2 regions of the Clostridium sp. CM039 genome follow, and region 1 is predicted to be linked to the other one. Evidence: a T-box and tRNA genes for the amino acid it is inferred to sense, from the RefSeq annotation. Region 1 holds a T-box; the other holds one or more tRNA genes.
The links. The T-box of region 1 lies ahead of ileS (isoleucine--tRNA ligase). A T-box ahead of a tRNA ligase gene usually reads a tRNA of that ligase, here a tRNA-Ile.
Positions count from the first base shown of each region.

Region 2: it has a tRNA-Ile gene. The T-box ahead of ileS (isoleucine--tRNA ligase) is inferred to sense a tRNA for this amino acid. The anticodon was not compared.

Region 1 covers NZ_CM143649.1:2,750,521-2,756,375, forward strand. Annotated here, with positions in the region: gene ileS (isoleucine--tRNA ligase) at 1-2,953, opposite strand, end outside; T-box leader at 3,081-3,299, opposite strand; gene ACWJJ2_RS12760 (type I glutamate--ammonia ligase) at 3,864-5,762, shown strand.
Region 2 covers NZ_CM143649.1:2,947,140-2,952,994, forward strand. Annotated here, with positions in the region: gene ACWJJ2_RS13650 (UPF0182 family protein) at 1-1,303, opposite strand, end outside; gene ACWJJ2_RS13655 (DUF362 domain-containing protein) at 1,334-2,497, opposite strand; gene ACWJJ2_RS13660 (transcription repressor NadR) at 2,523-3,038, opposite strand; gene ACWJJ2_RS13665 (HDIG domain-containing metalloprotein) at 3,213-3,674, opposite strand; tRNA gene ACWJJ2_RS13670 (tRNA-Ala) at 3,860-3,935, opposite strand; tRNA gene ACWJJ2_RS13675 (tRNA-Ile) at 3,941-4,017, opposite strand; rRNA gene rrf (5S ribosomal RNA) at 4,026-4,142, opposite strand; rRNA gene ACWJJ2_RS13685 (23S ribosomal RNA) at 4,333-5,855, opposite strand, start outside.

The DNA of each region.
Region 1 (5,855 bases):
TTCCAGATACGTAAATTCTAATCTTATCAGCAACTTCAAAACCACTTTCTTTTCTCATGTTTTGAATCTTGCTTAAGATCTCACGTACGTTTCCTTCTTCTTTAAGTTCTTCGGTGATGTTAGTCATTAAGACTACTCCCATTTCACCTTCCCCAGCAAATGCATAGCCTTCAAGCCCTTGCATTGTAACAAGTAATTTCTCGCTATTGAGTTCTATTTCTGTTCCCGCTACATTTATAGTAACTATGCTCCCGTTATTTATAGTTTGAGCAAGCTCCATTTGGTTCATAGCTCCTATTGCTTTCTTAATTCCTGGTATTAGCTTACCATATGGCTTACCTAGCACAGGTAAATTTGGTTTAATTTCAAATTTAACATATTTAGAAATATCAGCTCCTAGCTCTACTTCTTTAATATTAAGTTCTTCTTTTACTATATCTCCATAATATTCCGGAAGAGATTTAGAACTAACTAGCATTTTAGAAAGCGGCTGTCTATTCTTTATATTAGCAGCATTTCGTGCACTTCTTCCTAATTTAACAGTCTTATAAGCCATATCCATTTCTTCTTCTAATACTTTATCCACTTGATCCTCTCTATATTCAGGCCATGCACATAAGTGAATACTTTCTGGTGCACTTTTGTCAAATGCAACTACTAAGTTTTGATATAACTCTTCTGTTATAAACGGTATAAATGGAGCAGATATTTTGGCAAAAGTTGTGATAACTCTATATAATGTCATATAAGCGCCTATCTTATCATCTGTAAGTGACTCTACCCAGTATCTTGCTCTATTGCGCCTTACATACCAATTAGAAAGTTCATCTACAAAACCTTCGAGTTCAAGAGCACCTTGAGTTATTCTATAATTTGTCAAATGGTCATCTATATTCTTAACTAATGTGTTTAATTTTGACATCATCCATTTGTCCATAATATTCTCAGATTCAAAGCTATCATATTTAGTTGGGTCAAAATTATCTATTTCAGCATATAGAATATAGAATGAATATACATTCCAAAGAGTTCCTATGAACTTCCTTTGTGCTTCAATTACCGCGCCTTCATAAAATCTTGAAGGTAACCATGGCGCACTAGCAGTATAAAAGTACCATCTTAGAGCATCTGCTCCTTGATTTTCTAGCACTGTAAATGGACTTAGCACATTCCCTTTATGCTTAGACATTTTAATTCCGTTTTTATCTAATACATGCCCTAGTACAATACAGTTTTCAAATGGGTTTGTATCAAATACAGCTGTAGATACCGCAAGTAACGTATAGAACCATCCTCTTGTTTGATCTACTGCTTCTGAAATAAATTGAGCTGGGAAATTAGCTTCAAATATTTCTTTATTTTCAAATGGATAGTGATGTTGCGCAAATGGCATTGATCCTGAGTCAAACCAACAATCTATAACTTCTTCTACTCTAGTCATAGATTTGCTACATTTTGGACATTTTAAATTTACCTTATCTATAAATGGTTTATGAAGCTCTATTCCTCCTGGCACATCTATTCCCTTTTCATTAAGTTCTGCTATACTTCCAATAAGTTCGCGATGACCGCATTCACATTCCCAAATTGGAAGTGGAGTCCCCCAATATCTAGATCTACTTATACTCCAATCTATAACGCCTTCAAGGAATTTACCCATTCTACCTGTTCGCACGTTATCTGGCATCCAATTAATTTTATTATTATTATCTATAAGTTTGTCCCTTACTGAAGACATTCTTACAAACCAACTTTCTCTTGGATAATATAAAAGTGGTGTATCACATCTCCAACAGTGTGGGTATGAGTGTTCAAATTTCTCTGCTTTATATAAAATATTGTTTTCTTTTAAGTATTCTAATATTTTAGCATCAGCCTCTTTAACAAAAATGCCCTTCCATGGAGCAACGCAATCTACAAATTTTCCTTCTACATCAACTAAATTAATAAGTGGTAAATCATATTTTTTACCAAGCAAATTATCATCTTCACCATAAGCCGGAGCAATATGGACTATCCCTGTACCATCTGAGAGTGTTACGAAATCTCCGTGTACTACATAGAAAGCTTTTTCTTTTGGAGTATAGAAATTAAACATTTGCTCATATTCAAGGCCTATTAGAGCTTCTCCTTTAAATTCACGTACTACCTCATACTCTCCCACGAGTTTACTTAATAAATCTCTCGAAAGTATTAAAGTCTCACCTTCCTCAATTACCTCAACATAATCATATTTTTTGTTTACTGCAAGTGCTACATTACTTGGAAGTGTCCAAGGAGTTGTAGTCCAAACAAGTATAAATTTTTCTTCACCCTTCACTTTAAATTTCACATATGCTGACATTTCTTTTACATCTTTATATCCTTGAGCCACTTCATGAGATGATAAAGATGTTCCACATCTTGGACAATAAGGCATTACTTTATGACCTTTGTATAATAGATCCTTATCCCACATTTGCTTTAATGCCCACCAAACCGATTCAATATAATCATTGTGATAAGTTACATATGGCTTCTCCATATCTACCCAGTATCCTACCCTATCCGACATTTCTTCCCACATATTTACATAATTAAAAACACTGTCCTTACATTCTTTCACAAACTTTTCCACACCATAAGTTTCTATTCCAGGCTTACCATTAATTCCAAGTTTTTTTTCTATTTCAAGTTCTACCGGTAATCCGTGGGTATCCCACCCAGCTTTTCTAAGAACATTATATCCCTTCATTACCTTATATCTTGGAATTAAATCCTTCATAACTCTTGTTAAAACATGCCCGATATGTGGTTTTCCATTAGCCGTTGGTGGACCATCATAAAAAGTAAAGGACTCTCCTTCCTCATTTAAATCAAAATTCTTTTGAATAATATCTTTTTCTTTCCAAAGCTTAAGCACATCTTTTTCTATATCCATAAAACTTTTTGAAGCATCATTTTTCTTATACATAATAAAACTCCTTTCCCTATTTTATTTAATAATTACTATTTGTATGTGGGGAACTTTCCTTCTGAAATATCGTTAAATCATCACCTGTGGTACTACAATATTTTTAAATATAAAAAAACCCCACCCTAAATAGGACGAAGTTAAATTCGTTATACCACCTATATAATACATATAAATTCAAGTACAATAATACCTTATTCTTTAACGCAGAAATACGGATAAGCTTACTAAACATTCAGCTCTCAGCTCCTAGGTGATTTTCTCTAAACCTTCACTATGGGTTCTCAACCTGCCCCATTCTCTGTAAGTTACTTGCTTAAATACTTTTCCTAATCAAAGCTTTTTATTAGTCATAATCAATAATTACTATGAACTTCTTATCATTATATTATAATGAATTTTCATTGTCAATTTCTTTTTAAATTCTCTTGTATTTACCATGAAAAAAAAGAGGTCTATATCTAAAATTTAAAATTTGTGTTATAAATCCTATATCTTGATATTTTGGTAATACTATTCTACAAACCTTCAATAACACCTTGATTATTTAAATATCACCTTTTCATAGATGTATGTGATATAATACTAGTTAAAAATAAACTTTGTTATGATTTGAATTTATAAATGATTTTTCATTTGTAATAACTTGCAAATCAGCGCCATTGATTTATAATTTATTGTGTTTTGTGATGTTTTCTTATTGACATACTTGCATTTTCATAATAAAATCATTTTATTTACAAATAAAATTTTGTTGTATTTCTAAGAAAAGCTCTCTACTTCTATATGTGGTAGCCTTGTTACAGGCAATTCAAGTATTCTGCTAAGATCATGATTCTATTTCTAAAAAGGTTAATCAAGTCACTTTAGTGGCTTTTAAGCAATTTATATACTTTAAAGGAGGAATATTATTTTGAAAAAATTAATTTATGTAATTCCTAAAGAAAAGCATTCTGAAAAAGAAATTAAAGAAACTTTACTTGCTCACCCTGAGGTGAAATTCGTCTCACTAGTTGGTATTGACTTATCAGGTAATGACACTGACGAGAGAATTCCAATGAAAATATTCTTAAATGATATTAGTGGCTTCGCGGACGGTGCTATTCAAACTGATGGTTCATCTGTAGTATTGCCAGGTATTGCAACTCTAAACAATGCTAAATTAGACATGCTAGCAGATTTTGACTGTAATTGGTACGTCGACTACAATTATGAAAACATTGACCCTGAAACAACATTACCTATAGGTACATTAAAAATTCCATGTATATTATTACATGATAATCTCCCAGTAGATTCAAGATCAATCTTAAAAAGATCCGTTGAATGTTTTAAAACAACCCTTCTTAATTTATTCAAAGAAAATCCATCATCTTTAACTTCTTTTAATTTTGAATATAAAGATATTGATGAGCTAATGCTCACTTCTGCTACTGAGTTAGAATTTTGGGTAAAAACACCTAATGATAAGGCCGATATAGAAGAACTATCTACTTCGCAAGTACTAAAAGAGCAATATTGGAGTAAAACTAAAGGAAATGTTCGAACAGCTCTCGAGCAAACACTTCTTTTAATGGAAGAGTATGGTTTCGAACCTGAAATGGGCCATAAAGAAGTTGGTGGGGTAAAAGCTCAAATAGGTGAAGCTGGTACTCTAACACATATTATGGAACAACTTGAAATAGATTGGAAGTTTTCAAATGCTCTACAATGTGCAGATAATGAGCTATTTATCAGAAATTTAGTAAAGGAAACCTTCAGACTTAACGGTCTAGATGTTAATTTTTTAGCAAAACCTGTACATGATGTGGCTGGAAGCGGTGAACATATTCATGTTGGAGTCGCTGTAAGATTAAAAAATGGAAAGAGAGTTAACTTATTCAATTCAAATAAAAAACATTTTTTAAGCACTTTAGGTTATGCTTCCGTGATGGGCGTACTTAAAAATTATGAAGTAATAAATCCATTTGTTTCTTCAACAAATGATTCTTTAAGAAGATTAAAAGTTGGTTTTGAAGCTCCTATTTGCATAGTAACTTCACTTGGTCACAGTGTAGATATTCCATCGAGAAACAGATCTATACTTTTAGCCTTAATAAGAGACCTTGATAATCCACTTGCTACAAGATTTGAGCTTAGATCTCCATGTCCACATACTAATGCCTATTTAGCTTTATCTACCCTATATATGACAATGCTCGATGGGATTGTATATGCCATCGAAAACAATAAATCTGAAGATGACCTTTTGAAAGAATTATCTAAAGCACCAGGAGACGACAGCGATTATTTAGAAAAAGATAGAGCTTACAGAAGTGAAGAAGATGTATTCGAATTCTATACAGAAGAAGAGCGCGCAAAATATTTTGGAAAAGCACCAAAAACTGTTTATGAAAATGTTCGTACATTAGAAGAATATCCTGAAAAGCTTAAGGTTCTTACGACTTCCAATGTATTTACTACTAGCATAATAAATAGCTTTAAAATGGCAATAACCAGTAGATGGGTTACTGAAATAAATAATAGGTTATTAAATAATTATGCAGAAGAGATTCGAAAATCTGAAATGATTCACACTGCTGAAAAAGCTTTAGATTTAGATTTAGCAAATTGGCAAAAAATTAATGACCTTAGACATTCTCTTATGAAGGATACTTATTCTAAGAAAAGCCTATTTACTAAAATAAAAGAAGCCTCTAAACTTGAAAACTATGAAGAACTTTCATCATTACAAATACAATTAGATGCACAAATGGAAGAGCTTAGACATTATTATTCTAACTATAAAAAGAATTTATTAGATATTTAATAAAAATCAAAATTATATATTGTGAGTCATGAAATGACCGTATAAAATGTTCTTTTACTACACAATATATTAATTTTAAAGGCATTTCAGAAG
Region 2 (5,855 bases), 200 kb from region 1:
CACTTGTTACAGAGTTTACCTTACTCATAGCCACACCGTATCCATGAGTATAAACTAGATGTCTATTTTGCCAAGTATTTGAATTGTCTTTTAATGACTCTAACTCAATTTCTCTTGGTGCAATAAATACTTGATTGTATTTCCCATTTATATTATATCTATCAATATCTAAATCATTAAATCCATAATAAAACCTCATATATTGAAATTGATTATAAAATTCTAATGCTGGTTTAAAAGAGTTTATTTTTATATTATCAATAGTATCTTTATTAAAATTAATATCCTCTTTCGTTAAATCATTTTTTATTTCAAATGGAACTTCTCCTATGGTGGCTAAATTAAAAGCTTTTCTCGTATTGTCTATATTATATTGAATATATGGTTTTTCTAAAGTTTTTTCATTCGATTGAACTTGAAACTTTTGAACTAGATTTGCTGTTATATGTTCCCCAAAAATTAATGCAACAACCACAATAACAGATATAATCACAGGCTTTGTTTTATATTTTAGTATACTTATAAATGTAATTATGGCTGCAATTAAAGATACCACCGCTATTGTTTGGTAAAACCTTAAGGTTACATGTATATCTGTATATCCTGCTCCAAATACTATTCCTCTTGGCGAGTATACTAGATTCCAAGCTTTTACTAAGTATCCAAGAGCTACCAGCATAAATATTAGTGAAGACACTATGGAAAGCTGCCTTCCTGCAAATTTAGTTATTCCACTCTTAAAGTTTTTAAGTTTAGAAAATATATTTTCTTTATTGGAATGTAATATATGATCCTTAGCAGTTAATGTAATGTATATTACTATAGTAATAATTACTAATACTACTAGCAAAGTTATGAACATTCGATATAGTGATTCAATTAATGGAAGTTTGAATATAAAAAATGAAATATCTTTTTTAAATAATGGGTCTACAGTATTAAAACTTGTAGCATTCGCGAACTGCAGTATTGTATACCAATAGTTAGAAGCAAAGGTAATCGAAACTATAAAAGAGATTATAACATTTATAAATATAATAATTTTGCGTTTTAATCTTTCTTTATTTTTATTCACTTCAACAACCTTTTTCCATCTTAAAATACTACTTTTAAATGTTTTATAATACATCCATATTGCAATATAACTCACCATAAACACTGGTATCATTAACTTTAAAATTGATGTTAATTTAGTAAAATATACTGATAAATATCCTACTTCCTTAAACCACTGTATGTTTATAGCAAAATTAATTATGTTACCTAAGAAAGCTAAAAGTATTACTATTATTGCTATAATGATAGCTACGGTCTTTTTTCTTTTCGTAAAAAATCACCTCTTATCTAATTTTAGTAATTTAGCTAACTTTGAATATTTTGTTTCAATTGCACCAACTGGGCATAATTCCTGACAACAAAAACATCTAATACATTCATGCATATTCCATTTAGGATTTAATATGTCTCCTTTTAGTACCATCTCAATCGCCGCAGGCTTCTCTGGACATACCTCAGCACACCTTCCACACCCTATGCATTTTTCTTTAATTAGGGTTGGGTTTGGTGCTATCATTTCTCTTAGAAAATTAGTTACCCCTGGGTTTATAAAATAAAAGTTACCTCCCTTCCTACATAGTTTAAAATCTTTTGCTTTCATAGATTCTAAGTCTTCACCAAGTATGTTTATATCCTTTGAAAGTACTACTCCCCATTTGCTATCATATGCTTCTTTTAAAACAGGTGTATCCAAAGGATCATCGTAACCTATAAGTCTAACGGCAGTGGAATCCACAGCTGTTAAGCTCTGTCCCATAATTAAAGTATTCATTTTATATGGCTGTCCACTTTTAGGTCCATTACCTTCCATAGCAATTATACCGTCTAAAATAGCAAAATTAGTCCCAACGGCCGTATTCAAATCCAAAAGCATCTTGCAAAAATTATTTGCATCAGGCATTCTTGTATGCCAAGTTGCTTTTTGCGTTCCTGGTATACAACCAAATTGATTTTTTACAGCTCCTGTATAATAGGCCATAGCATGTGTTTTAAGTTTTGGCAGTGATATAACAACGTCTGCCTCATAAGCAGCTTTAGAGATATTCCAAGATTTACATAAAATAGAATTATCTAATTTAATATGTACTGACTCTTTAAAATCCTCAAAAGTAACTCCGTATTTATCAGCAACCTCCATAAGACCAGATTTTTCTGCTGCTTTTCTTGAATCTCCGAAGCCAGGCGAATCACCAAAGCTAATGTAACTAGAATATTCCCTAATAACTCTAATTACTGCTTCAAAAACAGCATAATGAGTTACTACTGGCGATCCTTTACTCTCAACACTTAACATATTAGGCTTTAAAAGTACTTTACTGTTTTTTGGTATTAATTGTTTCAAAAATTGGTGTCCACCCAATAATTCAAATCCCTCTCGCAACTTTTTTTCTACTAAATCGACATCATATTCCGTACATTTTAAAAGTGCAACATTTTCCATAATACTTTCTCCTTTAATAATTAAATTACTCACAAATTAAGTAATTCTTATTTTTTAATTCTTTTATAATACACTCTATAATCTCTTCATTATCCGCTTTTATAGTATGTAAGTGTATTCCTTTAGTTAACGAGGATAATGGCTTGGCACTAAATTCTTTAAACTTTCTTGTGAATTTCTCAATATCCATAATTGTCTTTATCATGAGCATTGCTCTTATTTCACCGTATAAAGAGTGTTCTACTGTTACATCCTCTACTATACCCCCAAATTTTACAATGCATTCAAGCTCATTATATATATCGTCTCTTGTGTGTGAAACTGCAATTACCCGCCTTACATAATTACTTTCTTCTTTAGGTATTAAATAACCTTCTGAAGTCGCAATTATATTTACACCTTCTGCCCTTATAATTGCAATATCTTTTACTATAACTTGTCTTGTAACCCCTAGTTTCTCTGCTAAAAAGTTACCTTTACATGTAATATTGTCTTTAAATAATTTGTTTTTAATATATCCTCTTCTTTCCTTTGAATCCATTCTTTCCTCCCAATATTTGTATTTAATTATATTCTATCACTCTTTATGTATTATTAGAAATACTTTATAACATATAAATGATTTTAAATTAAAAGCATCCTTTTTTATAAGTATATTTATCTAATATATACTTTTACTGTGATAAATCAAAAAAAGAAACTATATATTAGTTTCTTAATTTCTATCATCACATTCTTTTAATAAATCTAATTCTATATCACCTGTTATATTATTATTATTATGATGATTTTTCACTAAAAATAAAATTCTATCGTTGTAACCATACTTCCTTAATAAACTATATCCTATATCTCCATGATTATAATAAATATTAACATTTTTATTTTTCTTATATGTTCTAATTTTTCCATTTGTCACCTTGTGAATTATAACCATTATAGCTTTATCTATTGGATTCATACTATTATATATTTTACCTATATCATGAAGCAATGCAACCTTTATCAAATCATTTGATTCTAACTTTCTTTGATTACAAGTTAATTTTACATCCCTAGCTACATTTATACAGTGTTTTTGCTCATAAGTAGGTAATTGGTTTAATAATTGTAATTCATAAGTTTCTAAATGCATTTTAAGAAACTCTAAATCTTCATCATTAATCTTCGAAACCATTGACCTGTAAAACTGCTTTACTCTATATAGTGACATCATAAAGTTCCTTTCATATTTCATATTATTGCTTTTATATTGTAATACATCTTACCTAATAAATCTATAATTAAATCATTTCCTTTTGAAATGTCGTTAAGGACTAATTTTTAACGAAATAAAAAACAGCCCATATTTGGACTGTTTTTTGGTGGAGATAAAGGGAATCGAACCCTTGACCCCCTGCGTGCAAGGCAGGTGCTCTCCCAGCTGAGCTATATCCCCACATATGGTGGACCTTCAGGGACTCGAACCCCGGACCGACCGGTTATGAGCCGGTAGCTCTAACCAGCTGAGCTAAAGATCCATGTATTGACCTGGCGACAACCTACTCTTCCACAAGGTCACCCCTGCAGTACCATCGGCGCATTGAAGCTTAACCTTCGTGTTCGGTATGGGAACGGGTGTTACCTTCATGCCATAATCACCAGATTTATAAGGCATTAACCTTACAATTAAAGTATACCAAGCTATTGTTAACTTGTCAATATACTTTATGAGATATTCTCTCAAAATTGCACAGTGAATTAATCTTCTTCCTTTGTCAGAAGCTTAGTTTCTTTCTTACGAAAGAAATAATTTCTGCGAAAGAAGTATATCGCATTACTTTTAATTATATATTTAGGTCAAGCCCTCGACTTATTAGTATTAGTCAGCTGAACATGTTACCATGCTTACACCTCTAACCTATCAACCTGGTGGTCTTCCAGGAGTCTTACTAACACCGCACTTACGTGCGAGTTATGGGAAATCTCATCTCAGGGTGGGCTTCACGCTTAGATGCTTTCAGCGTTTATCCCTTCCAAACATAGCTACCCAGCGATGCCACTGGCGTGACAACTGGTGCACCAGAGGTTTGTCCATCCCGGTCCTCTCGTACTAAGGACAGCTCCCTTCAAATTTCCTACGCCCGCGACGGATAGGGACCGAACTGTCTCACGACGTTCTGAACCCAGCTCGCGTGCCGCTTTAATGGGCGAACAGCCCAACCCTTGGGACCTACTTCAGCCCCAGGATGCGACGAGCCGACATCGAGGTGCCAAACCTCCCCGTCGATGTGGACTCTTGGGGGAGATCAGCCTGTTATCCCCGAGGTAGCTTTTATCCGTTGAGCGATGGCCCTCCCACGAGGTACCACCGGATCACTAAGCCCGACTTTCGTCCCTGCTCCACTTGTAAGTGTCGCAGTCAGGCTCCCTTCTGCCTTTGCACTCTTCGCGCGATTTCCAACCGCGCTGAGGGAACCTTTGGGCGCCTCCGTTACTTTTTTGGAGGCGACCGCCCCAGTCAAACTGCCCACCTAACAATGTCCTGTGACCAGATTCATGGCCTCCAGTTAGAACCTCAGTACTGTCAGGGTGGTATCCCAAGGATGACTCCACACAGGCTGACGCCCATGTTTCTCAGTCTCCCACCTATCCTGTACAGACAATACCGAAATTCAATGCTAAGCTACAGTAAAGCTCTACGGGGTCTTTCCGTCCAATCGCGGGTAGCAAGCATCTTCACTTGCACTACAATTTCGCCGGATGTGTTGTTGAGACAGTGCCCAAATCATTACGCCATTCGTGCGGGTCGGAACTTACCCGACAAGGAATTTCGCTACCTTAGGACCGTTATAGTTACGGCCGCCGTTTACTGGGGCTTAAGTTCATACCTTCGCTTGCGCTAAGTAATCCCCTTAACCTTCCAGCACCGGGCAGGCGTCAGCCCCTATACATCAGCTTTCGCTTTAGCAGAGACCTGTGTTTTTGCTAAACAGTTGCTTGGGCCTATTCTCTGCGACCTACTTACGTAGGCACCCCTTCTCCCGAAGTTACGGGGTCAATTTGCCGAGTTCCTTAACAACAATTCTTCCGATGGTCTTAGGATTCTCTCCTCACCTACCTGTGTCGGTTTGCGGTACGGGCACCAATATCCTCGATAGAGACTTTTCTTGGCAGCGTGGAATCAGATACTTCGGGAATAAATTCCCTTCCCCATCACATCTCAGCGTTAAGAGCAAACGGATTTGCCTGCTTGCTCCGCCTAAATGCTTAGACACACATCCAATAGTGTGCACATCTTATCCTCCTGCGTCATCCCATTTCTAATAACGTCCATTGGTGGTATCGGAATATCAACCGATTGTCCATCACCTACGCC